DNA from 3 places in the Citrobacter freundii ATCC 8090 genome. Region 2 is predicted to be linked to each of the others. Evidence: predicted binding sites of a transcription regulator. Region 2 holds the regulator's gene; each other region holds the start of a gene.

Region 1 (4,769 bases), 1.2 Mb from region 2:
TTGCTTCCGTTACCGGAAATGAGCACCACAATGTTTTTCATTCAATGACCACACGCTGTTCGGAATCAGAAGCTTTGATGATACCGATTTTCCATGCGTTTTCACCTTTCTCATTGAGCAAAGCCAGGGCTTTGTCCACTTCCGGAGCTGGCAGGGCGATAACCATACCTACGCCGCAGTTAAAGGTGCGATACATCTCATGCTGGCTGACGTTACCCGCCGTTTGCAGCCAGTTGAAGACGGCTGGCCACTGCCAGGAAGACTCGTCGATCACGGCCTGCGTGTTGTCTGGCAGAACGCGTGGAATATTTTCCCAGAAGCCGCCGCCGGTCAGGTGGGCAATGGCGTGCACATCAACCTTCTCGATCAGTTCCAGAATGGATTTTACGTAAATGCGGGTCGGAGCCAGCAAGTGGTCGGCCAGCGATTTACCTTCAAGCTCGGTGGTTTCCGGGTCACAACCGCTGACTTCAACGATTTTACGCACCAGAGAGTAACCGTTGGAGTGCGGACCGCTGGAGCCGAGCGCAATCAGTACGTCGCCGTCAGCCACTTTAGAACCGTCGATAATCTCTGATTTTTCGACGACGCCAACACAGAAACCTGCCACGTCGTAATCTTCGCCGTGGTACATCCCCGGCATTTCAGCTGTTTCCCCACCGACCAGCGCACAGCCAGACTGCAGGCAGCCTTCGGCAATCCCGTTAATGACGCTGGCTGCGGTGTCCACATCCAGTTTGCCGGTTGCATAGTAGTCGAGGAAGAACAGCGGCTCAGCGCCCTGAACCACGAGGTCGTTGACGCACATTGCGACGAGGTCAATGCCGATAGTGTCGTGGCGTTTCAGATCCATCGCCAGACGCAGTTTTGTACCAACGCCATCAGTGCCGGAAACCAGTACCGGTTCACGATATTTTTGCGGCAATGCGCACAGCGCACCGAAGCCACCCAGACCACCCATAACTTCCGGACGACGCGTTTTCTTTACTACGCCTTTGATTCGATCAACCAGAGCATTACCTGCATCAATATCAACACCGGCATCTTTGTAGCTAAGAGAGGTTTTATCGGTCACTGCCTGCTTCCCCACATGTTTACTTGCAGTAAAAGTTAAATTCGGCGCAATTCTAACAGGGAAAGCAAACGTTTGCGAGCCTGCTCTGCATCAAGTTTTATCTGCTGGTTTTTTCAGCATTTTACAATCATTTATCTATTTGTTTGAACTGCGCCACGAAAATGAAACCGGGTACAGCCTTGTGCTTGAAACCTGCCAGCCGAATGCACAGTATCGTACTGAAACCGGTTTCTGTTTTTTGTTGCGGGCCTCATTTGGAGCGTTTTGCGCAGACTCATCACGATAGGGGAAGGGGATGTCAGGATTTAAAGCAGATTTCATGTGGGGTGGCGCTGTCGCCGCTCATCAACTGGAAGGTGGCTGGCAGGAGGGCGGTAAAGGAATTAGCGTTGCCGATGTCATGACGGCGGGGGCGCATGGTGTGGCGCGTGAAATTACTGACGGTGTGATTGCCGGTAAAAACTACCCTAACCACGATGCCATCGATTTTTATCATCGCTATAAAGACGATATCAAGCTGTTTGCCGAAATGGGGTTTAAATGTTTTCGCACTTCTATTGCCTGGACGCGGATTTTCCCTTTAGGTGACGAAGCGCAACCCAATGAAGCTGGCCTGCAGTTCTATGATGATCTGTTCGACGAATGTCTGAAATATGGCATTGAACCGGTGATTACGTTGTCGCACTTCGAGATGCCCTACCATCTGGTGACGGAATATGGCGGCTGGCGCAACCGTAAGCTTATCGACTTTTTTGTCCGTTTTGCCCGGGTGGTTTTCACTCGTTACCAGTACAAAGTGAAGTACTGGATGACGTTTAATGAGATTAACAATCAGGCAAATTATCACGAAGACTTCGCGCCCTTTACTAACTCTGGCCTGAAATACCAGCCCGGCGAAGACCGCGAGCCGGTCATGTTTCAGGCTGCGCACTACGAGCTGGTGGCAAGCGCGCTGTCGGTGAAGGTCGCGCGTGAAATTAACCCGGCGCTGCAAATTGGCTGCATGATTGCGATGTGCCCAATTTATCCGCTGACCTGTGCGCCGAACGACATGATGATGGCGATGAACGCTATGCACCGGCGTTACTGGTTTACTGACGTCCATGTGCGCGGCAAATACCCGCAGCATCTTCTCAATTACTTTGCCCGTCGTGGCTTTGAACTGGATATCACCGAGGAAGACCGTCAGGCGCTGACCGAGGGCTGCGTTGATTACATCGGCTTTAGCTATTATATGTCTTTCGCGACCCAGGCAACGGCGGACAACCCTCAGCTGGATTACGACGAGTCGAAAAGCCTGGTTTCTAACCCGTACGTGCAGAAGTCGGACTGGGGCTGGCAGATTGATCCCGTCGGTCTGCGCTATTCGCTGAACTGGTTCTGGGATCATTATCAGTTGCCGCTGTTTATTGTAGAAAACGGCTTTGGGGCGATTGACGTGCAGCAGGCCGACGGTTCGGTGGATGATTCCTATCGTATTGACTATATGGCCGCGCATATCCGCGAAATGAAAAAAGCGGTGGTGGAAGATGGCGTGGATCTGATGGGCTATACCCCGTGGGGCTGTATTGATTTAGTCTCGGCCGGGACGGGGGAGATGAAAAAACGCTACGGCTTTATCTATGTTGATAAAAATAATGACGGGAGTGGGACATTAGCACGCTCGCCGAAGAAATCTTTTTCATGGTATCAAAACGTCATCCAGAGTAATGCTGAAAATCTATAAAATTCATAGCATTGATAACAACCCCCGCACTTATTGTGGGGGTTGTTTTATACTCATCATCCAGACGCAAACGATTTTGGTTGATCCATATCAAGCGTATGCAGTATTGCGCCAGAGACGAAAAGCGGTATAATCCGGCGATTTTTTTTGTGGTTGCCACTCGTCTGAGGAAAGGAGAAGAGTATGAAGATCGTGGAAGTCAAACACCCACTCGTCAAACACAAGCTGGGACTGATGCGTGAAAACGACATCAGCACTAAACGCTTTCGTGAACTCGCCTCGGAAGTTGGCAGCCTGCTGACTTATGAAGCAACCGCCGGTCTGGAAACCGAAAAGGTGACCATTGAAGGCTGGAACGGTCCGGTTGAAGTTGACCAAATCAAAGGTAAAAAAATCACCGTTGTGCCAATCCTGCGTGCGGGCCTGGGCATGATGGAAGGCGTTCTGGAAAACGTTCCGAGCGCGCGTATCAGCGTGGTCGGTATGTACCGTAATGAAGAGACGCTGGAGCCGGTTCCGTACTTCCAGAAGCTGGTTTCTAACATTGATGAGCGTATGGCGCTGATCGTTGACCCGATGCTGGCAACCGGCGGTTCCGTTATCGCTACCATCGACCTGCTGAAAAAAGCAGGCTGCAGCAGCATTAAAGTCCTGGTGCTGGTTGCAGCGCCGGAAGGTATCGCGGCGCTGGAAAAAGCGCACCCGGATGTTGAGCTGTACACTGCCTCCATCGATCAGGGACTGAACGAGCACGGATACATTATTCCGGGGCTCGGCGATGCCGGCGATAAGATTTTTGGTACCAAGTAAACGAATAAGTGAAAAGAAGCCGACTTTAAGAGTCGGCTTTTTTTTGAATAAAACAACCCAATCGCTAATAACAAACAACACTCAGAGGAAAACACTATGACGCGCCGTGCTATCGGGGTGAGTGAAAGACCGCCGCTTTTACAGACAATCCCGCTTAGTTTACAGCACCTGTTCGCCATGTTTGGCGCAACGGTACTGGTGCCAGTCCTGTTTCATATCAACCCAGCTACCGTTCTGCTGTTTAACGGTATTGGTACTTTACTGTATCTCTTTATTTGTAAAGGTAAAATTCCGGCTTACCTCGGTTCAAGCTTTGCGTTCATTTCCCCAGTTCTGCTGCTGCTGCCGCTAGGGTATGAAGTGGCGCTGGGCGGTTTCATTATGTGTGGCATCCTGTTCTGCCTGGTTTCGTTCATCGTTAAGAAAGCCGGTACTGGCTGGCTGGATGTAATGTTCCCGCCTGCGGCGATGGGCGCAATCGTTGCCGTTATCGGTCTGGAGCTGGCGGGTGTCGCTGCGGGTATGGCGGGATTGCTGCCTGCGGAAGGACAAGCGCCAGACTCAACAACCATCATCATCTCAATGGTGACGCTGGCGGTGACGGTATTTGGTTCCGTGCTGTTCCGTGGCTTTATGGCGATTATCCCGATTTTGATTGGGGTGCTGGCCGGGTACGCGCTCTCCTTCGTGATGGGGGTCGTGGACACCACGCCGATAGCGCAGGCTCACTGGTTTGCTCTGCCGACGTTCTACACACCGCGCTTTGAATGGGTCGCTATTCTGACTATTCTGCCTGCGGCGCTGGTGGTTATTGCTGAACACGTCGGCCACCTGGTGGTAACGGCGAATATCGTGAAAAAAGATTTGATTCGCGATCCTGGCCTGCATCGTTCTATGTTTGCTAACGGCCTGTCGACGGTGATCTCCGGCTTCTTCGGTTCTACGCCGAACACCACGTACGGCGAGAACATCGGCGTCATGGCGATTACCCGCGTTTACAGTACCTGGGTTATTGGCGGTGCGGCGATTTTCGCCATTCTGCTCTCCTGCGTGGGTAAACTGGCTGCGGCGATCCAAATTATTCCACTGCCGGTCATGGGCGGTGTATCTCTGCTGTTGTACGGCGTGATTGGCGCTTCCGGTATTCGCGTGCTGATC
Region 2 (4,769 bases):
AACTTCGGTTCTGGCTGGACCTGGCTGGTTAAAGGAACTGATGGCAAACTGGCTATCGTCTCCACCTCCAACGCAGGTACTCCGCTGACTACCGACGCGACGCCGCTGATGACCGTTGACGTATGGGAACACGCCTACTACATCGACTATCGCAATGCCCGTCCTGGCTACCTGGAACATTTCTGGGCGCTGGTGAACTGGGAATTTGTTGCGAAGAACTTCGCAGCATAAAAAAGATAACGCAGAAGGGCTTCCTTCTGCGTTTTTGCATTAATTCGCGGTCGTGAAAGCCTCTTCTGGCTGTCTTCTTGCGGAAATAAACACCAGCAGCAGCGCAAGACCCGCCACAATCGCCCCCATCACTGGCACAAAACTGTAGCCTAGGCCGCCTGATATCACCGCCCCACCGGCCGCTGCACCCAGAGCGTTCCCCAGATTAAACGCGCCAATATTGACTGACGATGATATTCCAGGCGCTTCACTGGCAACGCGCATCACACGCATCTGCAACGGTGGAACGACCGCGAACGTCGCCGCGCCCCAGACCACCATACTGATCGCCGCACCCAGCTCATTACGCGCAAGGAAAGGAATGGCCAGCATAATAACCATCAGCAGCAGTAAAAAGCCTTTCAACGTACCGTTGACTGAACGGTCAGCAAACTTGCCACCAAAGTAGTTACCGATCGAGAAACCAATGCCTATCAACACCAGCATCCCGGTAACAAATGCCGGAGTGGCATGAGTGATAGTATGCAGAACTGGCGAGATGTAGGTATAAAGCGTGAACATCGCCCCAGCACCCAGTACAGTAGTCAGTAACGCCGACAACACCTGTGGGCGCATAAGTACCGCCAGTTCGCTGCGAACATCCGGGCGCTCTCCGGCTCCACCCTTGGGTAAGGAGAAGAACAGGCTGACCATAGCAATGACGCCCAGACCCGCAGTGGCCATAAATGACATGCGCCAACCGATGGTTTCACCAAGCCATGTCGCCGCCGGAACGCCACCAATATTGGCGATGGTTAACCCCATAAACATCGTTGCTACGGCGCTGGCCTGCTTATGTTTGGGTACAACACTGGCAGCAACCACTGAACCGAGACCAAAAAAGGCCCCATGGTTAAGACTGGTCAAAATACGCGATAGCATTAGCGTGGTGTAATCCGGCGAGATAGCCGAAAGCACATTACCCAGCGTGAAAATCGCCATCAGGAATATCAAAGCATTACGTCGCGCGCGATGAGACAGCAGCAATGTCATCAGCGGTGCACCTACCATCACACCTACCGCATAGGCGCTGATCAGCATGCCGGCCGCCGGAATCGAGACATCCACACCTTTGGCTATGACGGGCAATAATCCCATTGGCGAAAATTCGGTGGTGCCTATGCCAAACGCTCCGATCGCCAGCGCCAGTAAAGGATAATTGAGTTTCATATTGCGACTCCGTAACGTCGAGCCGTGGCGCGACATAAAATAAGAGTCAAAAGCATGACATTGATCGCAAAATTAATAAAGTTAACAAAATTGCAAAAGACTTTTGCTTATTCGCAAACAATAGAAGAGATAGACGAGCGGAAAGAGTGAGGGAGAGCTAACTCCCTCGGGGAAATCAATGCAGCGCTGCGGTCAGGCCACCCGCGACGATCAAACCCAGAACAATAATGGTAGTCACTAACGAAAATTTCAGATCGGTGCTCATCAAGTTTTCTCCTTTTTATTCCCACACAAAAAGTGATATTGCGCATTTTTACACACTTGAAAGCAAAAATCTCTCACGATTTATATTGATAACTGCTTTTAACTCTTCCCCTTTTCGTTAAGATCAGACAAAATTCCACGCTTACTTGATTAGCGTACCGGCCATTGACCCCTTCCTGACGTTCCGTGTCGTTTTCCCGGCGTGCCGCAACCCTTACGTTGCGCTAAGGGTGTGTAAAGGCAAACGTTTACCTGGAGTATTCTCAGGAGCTTAGGATATGGTCTGGAGTGAGATGTAATGGCAACAATTAAAGATGTAGCGAAGCGAGCAAACGTTTCCACTACAACCGTATCACACGTAATTAACAAGACGCGCTTTGTCGCGGAAGAAACGCGTAATGCTGTCTGGGCAGCGATCAAAGAACTGCACTATTCTCCGAGCGCAGTTGCCCGCAGCCTGAAGGTGAATCACACCAAGTCTATTGGCTTGCTGGCGACCAGCAGCGAAGCGGCCTATTTCGCAGAAATTATCGAAGCCGTGGAGAAAAACTGTTTCCAGAAAGGCTATACGCTGATTCTGGGTAACGCATGGAACAGTCTCGAAAAGCAGCAGGCCTATCTGTCGATGATGGCGCAAAAGCGCGTTGATGGTCTGCTGGTGATGTGTTCTGAGTATCCGGAGTCGCTGCTTTCGATGCTCGAAGAGTATCGCCATATTCCGATGGTCGTCATGGACTGGGGCGAAGCTAAAGCCGACTTTACCGATACGGTCATTGATAACGCCTTCGAAGGCGGTTACATGGCGGGTCGGTATCTGGTAGAACGCGGTCATCGTGAAATTGGCGTGATCCCAGGTCCAATGGAACGTAACACCGGGGCCGGGCGTCTGGCGGGCTTTATGAAAGCGATGGAAGAAGCGCTGATTAAAGTGCCTGATAACTGGATTGTCCAGGGCGATTTCGAGCCTGAGTCCGGCTATCGCGCCATGCAGCAAATTCTGTCGCAGTCGCATCGTCCGACCGCTGTCTTCTGCGGTGGCGATATTATGGCGATGGGTGCGCTGTGCGCCGCTGACGAAATGGGTCTGCGCGTGCCACAGGATGTCTCACTCATCGGCTACGACAACGTGCGCAACGCCCGCTTCTTCACGCCGGCCTTAACGACTATTCACCAGCCGAAGGATTCACTAGGTGAAACGGCCTTCAACATGCTGTTAGACCGTATCGTGAATAAACGTGAAGAGTCACAGTCTATCGAGGTGCATCCACGTCTGGTTGAGCGTCGCTCCGTTGCCGACGGTCCGTTCCGCGATTACCGCCGTTAAGCCTGTTGTGCGGGAGTCTCATCTGGCTCCCGCAGCCATTCCTTGTTCAACGTTTCACTATCCCCTAAATAGTCCAGCAGCCACCTCAATGCCGGTGACGTATCGTTCTGCTGCCATGTCAGACAGCATGCAGCATCAGGAAAGGGGTTCTCCAGTTGCAGCGCAACCCACTTGCCGCTATCGATCCACGGCTTGGCAAAATGCGTCGGTACCATGCCCACGCATAATCCCGCGGACAAACAGGTCGCAGAAGATTCCCAGTCGGGCACGACGACGCGTTTTTGGTTATCCAGCAGCCAGGTAATACGCTTTGGCAGCGTACGGGAGGTATCTTCGCGTACCAGTGACGGCCAGTTGCGCAACGTATCATCACTTAGCGGTCCGGGCATTGACGCCAGTGGATGATGGCTGGCTACCACGCAGCTCCAGCTCAGCATTCCCATATCGCGGAAGGTATAGCGTCCCCCTACCGGAATCGCCTGTGTGGCGCCGATGGCCAGCTCCACGCGTCCATCGGACAGCGCGTCCCATACGCCGTTAAACACTTCCTGAAAAACTAACAACTCCACATCATCAAAGTGACGGTAGAAATCCACGATCATCTGTCGGGTACGATCCGGGCGGACAATGTTATCGACTGCGATCGCCAGCTGCCCGCGCCAGCCGTTGGCAATTTGCTGGCATTGCTGGCGCGTGATCTGCATTTTTTTGATAACAGAGCGACCTTCTTTTAAAAACCATGCCCCGGCAGGCGTTAATTCCACATCCCGATGGCGTCGCTCAAAAAGTGGTACCGCCAGCCACTCTTCCAGTTGGCGCACAGTGTAGCTTACCGCCGAAGGTACACGGTGTAGCTCCTGTGCGGCTGAACTAAAGCTACCGTTACGCGCAACCGCATCAACCACTTCAAGTGAATATTCCGACCACATATTCTGCCTGCAAAAATTTTGAAATCAGTAAGCAAATATTAGCGTTTCACAGCGAGAATTACACTCACTACACTCAGCGGCATTGTTCTATTGCTAAAAAAAGAGAAATAATGATGCAACCTGGGAAAGGGTTTTTAGTCTGGCTAGCGGGCCTTAGCGTGCTCGGCTTTCTGGCAACAGATATGTATCTGCCCGCCTTCGCCGCAATTCAGTCCGATCTGCAAACGCCTGCATCTGCCGTCAGCGCTAGCCTGAGCTTGTTCTTAGCCGGTTTTGCCGTCGCACAACTGCTGTGGGGACCGCTCTCTGACCACTATGGTCGCAAGCCTATTTTGCTGCTGGGTTTATCTATTTTCGCACTGGGCAGTCTGGGCATGCTGTGGGTTGAAAACGCCACAGGCCTGCTGGTACTGCGATTTGTTCAGGCCGTTGGCGTCTGTGCAGCATCGGTTATCTGGCAAGCGCTGGTTACCGACTATTATCCTTCACAAAAAGTAAACCGCATCTTTGCCACCATTATGCCGCTGGTCGGGTTATCACCTGCCCTCGCCCCGTTATTAGGTAGTTGGATCCTGGTACATTTTTCCTGGCAGGCCATTTTTGCCACCCTATTCGCCATTACTCTGATTCTGATGCTTCCGGCGCTGCGTTTAAAGCCTACAGCTAAAGCACGCGATGACAGCCAGGATAAACTGACTTTCACCACCTTGCTGCGCTCGAAAACTTACCGTGGAAACGTGCTGATTTATGCCGCCTGTTCCGCGAGCTTTTTTGCATGGCTGACGGGTTCCCCGTTCATCCTTAGCGAAATG
Region 3 (4,769 bases), 2.2 Mb from region 2:
TTCCGGATACCCGCCGCAGCGATATTATTGATCGCGTGCGCAACGCCTGTACCCACGAAGCGCGCCAGGCATACTGGGTCTGTACGCTGATTGAAGAGTCTGATCTGTTAGAAGCTCAGGCAGCAGAAGCAACGTGGGAAGAGCTTAAGATTGCGCTACCAGAACTCAATATTGGCCTGGTACACGGCCGTATGAAGCCCGCCGAGAAGCAGTCAGTAATGGCGGCCTTTAAGCAGGGTGAACTGCATCTGTTGGTTGCCACCACGGTGATTGAAGTGGGCGTGGACGTGCCAAACGCCAGCCTGATGATTATTGAAAACCCGGAGCGCCTGGGCCTGGCCCAGCTGCATCAGCTACGTGGCCGCGTAGGTCGTGGTGCGGTGGCCTCCCACTGCGTCCTGCTGTACAAATCACCGCTGTCTAAAACCGCGCAGAAACGCTTGCAGGTTCTGCGAGACAGTAACGACGGGTTCGTGATTGCGCAAAAAGATTTAGAGATTCGCGGCCCCGGCGAGCTGTTAGGTACTCGCCAGACCGGAACGGCAGAATTCAAGGTCGCAGATTTACTGCGTGATCAGGCGATTATCCCGGAAGTTCAGCGCATTGCTCGCCATATTCACGAACGCTATCCGCAACAGGCCGTGGCGCTAATAGAGCGCTGGATGCCGGAAACCGAACGCTACTCCAACGCATAGTCGATTCATAGCGGCGGCGGATGTTACCCCGCCGCACAGCCGTTATTGCGCAAAAATCGGTAACAGCAGATACAGCTTAATCACCAGCGCGTTGACGATATCGATAAAGAATGCCCCCACCATCGGCACCACCAGAAACGCCATATGGGATGGCCCAAAGCGTTCGGTAATCGCCTGCATGTTGGCAATCGCCGTCGGCGTCGCGCCGAGGCCAAAACCGCAGTGTCCGGCAGCCAACACAGCGGCATCGTAGTTCTTACCCATCATGCGCCAGGTAACGAATATCGCATACAGCGCCATGAAAATGGTCTGCACAACCAGGATTGCCAGCATCGGCAAGGCCAGAGAAGCCAGTTCCCATAGCTTCAGGCTCATCAGCGCCATCGCCAGGAACAGTGACAGACTAACGTTACCCAGCACAGAAACCGCACGTTCGAACACCCGGTAGAAGCCCAGTAGCGCCAGACCATTGCTGAGGATCACCCCAACAAACAGCACGCAAACGAAGGTCGGCAGTTCCAGTACCGTTCCAACCAGCATTTGCGCAACGATTTTCCCCACCGTCAGACAGATAGCGATCAGCGCGATGGTTTCAATCAGCACCAGTGAGGTGATCATGCGTCCGACGTCCGGCTTTTCAAATGCGGTCGGCACAGCCTGATCGTCCGGCATACCGTCTGGCGTGGTGGAGTGTTTGACCAGATAGCGTGCCACCGGGCCGCCAATCAGCCCACCCAATACCAGACCAAACGTTGCGCAAGCCATCGCCACTTCAGTCGCATTGGTGAAGCCGTAACGTTCAATAAACAGCTTGCTCCATGCGGCCCCGGTTCCGTGTCCACCAGAGAGGGTGATCGAGCCAGCAATCAGGCCCATCAGCGGGTCCAGACCCAGCAGGGTCGCCATACCAATACCGATGGCGTTTTGCATCAGCAACAGGCCAACAACCACAATCAGAAAAATACCCACCACGCGGCCGCCAGCACGCAAACTTGCGATATTGGCGTTCAGACCGATAGTGGCGAAGAAGGCCAGCATCAACGGATCGCGCAGGGTCATATCGAAGTTAACTTCCCAACCCATGCTTTTTTTCAGCACCAGCAGCGCAATCGCCACCAGCAGGCCGCCCGCTACGGGTTCGGGAATGGTGTATTTTTTCAGGAAGGAAACAGACTGGACGAGCTTACGTCCCAGCAGCAACACAAGGGTTGCCGCAACCAGCGTTGATAACGTATCGAGATAAAACATTTACAGCTCCATTAGTGCGTTTAGCACAATCACGCACGATGCATTCCAGACCGATTTTTAGCTCTTATTGAGTTTTCGGGGTGGATTTTAAGCAGAAAATGATGAAAAGTTATATAAAAATGTTTGTTTATCCGTTTTAAATATTAAGAATACCTGCTAGCAAACGTTTGCTTTTCTGCCCTGGTCAGATAAAATCACCGCTTTTCCACCATGGGATTGCCTCTGATGTCCGTTAACGCCGTAGAGTCAACAAATGCGCAACCGGTTGCGCAGACTCACAACAGTGAACTGATTTACCGTCTTGAAGATCGCCCCCCGTTAGCCCAGACCTTGTTTGCCGCCTGTCAGCATCTGCTGGCCATGTTCGTCGCGGTAATTACTCCCGCTCTGTTAATTTGCCAGGCGCTTGGTTTACCGGCTCAGGATACTCAACACATTATCAGTATGTCGCTGTTCGCCTCCGGCGTAGCTTCTATCATTCAGATCAAAGCCTGGGGGCCGGTAGGCTCAGGGCTGCTATCCATTCAGGGCACCAGCTTTAACTTTGTTGCGCCATTGATTATGGGCGGTACGGCGCTAAAAACCGGTGGCGCAGATGTCCCAACCATGATGGCGGCGCTGTTCGGTACGTTGATGCTGGCAAGCTGCACCGAGATGGTTATCTCACGCGTACTGCATTTGGCGCGGCGGATCATTACCCCATTGGTCTCAGGCGTGGTGGTGATGATTATCGGCCTGTCGCTGATTCAGGTGGGTCTGACATCAATTGGTGGTGGCTATGCCGCAATGAGCGACAACACCTTTGGTGCACCGAAGAATTTACTGTTGGCAGGCGTGGTACTGGCACTAATCATCCTGCTTAACCGTCAACGCAACCCTTACCTGCGTGTTGCGTCATTGGTGATTGCGATGGCGGCAGGCTATCTGCTGGCCTGGTTTATGGACATGCTGCCGCAAAATACCGCACCGGTAAGTCAGGACCTGCTAATGGTGCCAACGCCGCTGTATTATGGCCTGGGTATCGACTGGAGTTTACTGCTGCCGCTGATGCTGGTCTTTATGATCACCTCACTGGAAACCATCGGCGATATTACGGCCACCTCTGATGTCTCCGAGCAGCCGGTTTCTGGTCCGCTGTATATGAAACGCCTGAAAGGCGGCGTGCTGGCGAACGGTCTGAACTCGTTTGTTTCCGCTGTGTTCAACACCTTCCCGAACTCCTGTTTTGGGCAGAACAACGGGGTTATTCAGTTAACGGGCGTTGCCAGCCGCTACGTCGGTTTTGTGGTGGCGCTGATGTTGATCGCGCTGGGCCTGTTCCCGGCGGTCAGCGGTTTTGTACAGCATATTCCTGAGCCAGTACTGGGCGGGGCAACGCTGGTAATGTTCGGTACTATCGCCGCATCCGGCGTGCGTATTGTGTCCCGCGAGCCGCTGAACCGTCGCGCGATTCTGATTATCGCGCTGTCGCTGGCCGTCGGCCTGGGCGTCTCCCAGCAGCCGTTGATCCTGCAGTTCGCCCCGGACTGGGTGAAAAACCTACTCTCTTCCGGCATTGCCGCAGGCGGTATTACCGCTATCGTTCTGAACCTGGTGTTCCCACCAGAAAAGCAATAAGCAAACAGCGGCGTTGATTCTGAATCAACGCCGCTGTAACGCTCTTTCACCATTCCCGCCTTGAGCATTGCGTCTAAATCGTGCATAACTTGACTATGTGCACTTCGCGGGATGGAAGACCATGAAATTTATTGGAAAGCTGCTTCTTTACGTGCTGATCGCCCTTGCAGTGGCGATCCTCGGCCTTTATTTTCTACTGCAAACCCGCTGGGGCGCAGAGCACGTCAGCGCCTGGGTTTCACAGAACAGCAGCTACCATCTGGCCTTTGATGCCATCGATCACCGGTTTTCTTCCCCTTCCCATATTCTGCTGGAAAACGTCACCTTTGGCCGGGATGGTCAGCCCGCCACGCTGGTCGCCAAAACGGTCGATATTGGACTCAGTAGCCGACAAATCACCGACCCGCTGCACGTAGACACCATTTTGTTGCAAAACGGCACGCTGAATCTTTCCCAGCAAACCGCGCCGCTGCCGTTTCAGGCCGATCGCCTGCAATTGCAGGATATGGCGCTTAACAGCCCCGGTAGCGAGTGGAACCTCAGCGCCCAGCGCGTTAACGGCGGCGTCATTCCCTGGAGCCCTGAGGCAGGTAAAATTCTCGGCAGCAAAGCGCAAATTCAGCTCAGCGCCAGCTCGTTGACGCTCAACGATGTCCCGACCACCAACGTCTTGATTGAAGGCAGCATTGACCATGACCGGGTGACGCTTAGCAATATTGGCGCAGACGTGGCGCGTGGAGCATTAACCGGCGTAGCGCAACGCAATGCCGACGGGAGCTGGGTAGTGGAGAATCTGCGCCTGAACGATATCCGGCTGCAAAGCGACAAATCGCTGGCCGACTTTTTTGCCCCGTTAAGCACCATTCCTTCCCTGCAAATTGGTCGTCTGGAAGTAACGGATGCCCGTCTGCAAGGCCCTGACTGGGCGGTGACGGATCTCGATCTGAGCTTGCGCAACATGACCTTCAGCAAGGACGACTGGCAAACTCAGGAAGGAAAATTGTCGATGAACGCCAGCGAGTTTATCTACGGCTCTCTGCACTTCTTCGATCCGATTCTGAACGCCGAGTTCTCACCACAGGGCATTGCGCTGCGCCAGTTCACCACCCGCTGGGAAGGCGGTATGGTCAGAACATCCGGAAACTGGCTACGCAGCAACAAAGCGCTGGTCCTCGATGATGCCGCTATTGCCGGTCTGGAATACACGCT

The links. Region 2 encodes PurR, which represses purine synthesis genes. Its sites were predicted from a motif close to CANGCAAACGTTTGCNTG; they were not measured.
Region 1: upp (uracil phosphoribosyltransferase) is a predicted target of PurR. The motif match lies at 2,865-2,882, and genes of this name have one in related genera.
Region 3: gltS (sodium/glutamate symporter) is a predicted target of PurR. The motif match lies at 2,100-2,117, and genes of this name have one in related genera.

Annotation. Positions count from the first base shown of each region.
Region 1 is NZ_CP049015.1:3,525,270-3,530,038, reverse strand. It holds gene purN (phosphoribosylglycinamide formyltransferase) at 1-41, opposite strand, end outside; gene purM (phosphoribosylformylglycinamidine cyclo-ligase) at 38-1,075, opposite strand; gene G4551_RS17120 (6-phospho-beta-glucosidase) at 1,371-2,801, shown strand; gene upp (uracil phosphoribosyltransferase) at 2,985-3,611, shown strand; gene uraA (uracil permease) at 3,708-4,769, shown strand, end outside.
Region 2 is NZ_CP049015.1:2,284,607-2,289,375, reverse strand. It holds gene sodB (superoxide dismutase [Fe]) at 1-231, shown strand, start outside; gene G4551_RS10990 (MFS transporter) at 271-1,440, opposite strand; gene cydH (cytochrome bd-I accessory subunit CydH) at 1,616-1,705, opposite strand; gene purR (HTH-type transcriptional repressor PurR) at 2,003-3,028, shown strand; gene punR (DNA-binding transcriptional activator PunR) at 3,025-3,957, opposite strand; gene punC (purine nucleoside transporter PunC) at 4,071-4,769, shown strand, end outside.
Region 3 is NZ_CP049015.1:79,271-84,039, reverse strand. It holds gene recG (ATP-dependent DNA helicase RecG) at 1-695, shown strand, start outside; gene gltS (sodium/glutamate symporter) at 738-1,943, opposite strand; gene xanP (xanthine/proton symporter XanP) at 2,169-3,560, shown strand; gene G4551_RS00390 (AsmA family protein) at 3,682-4,769, shown strand, end outside.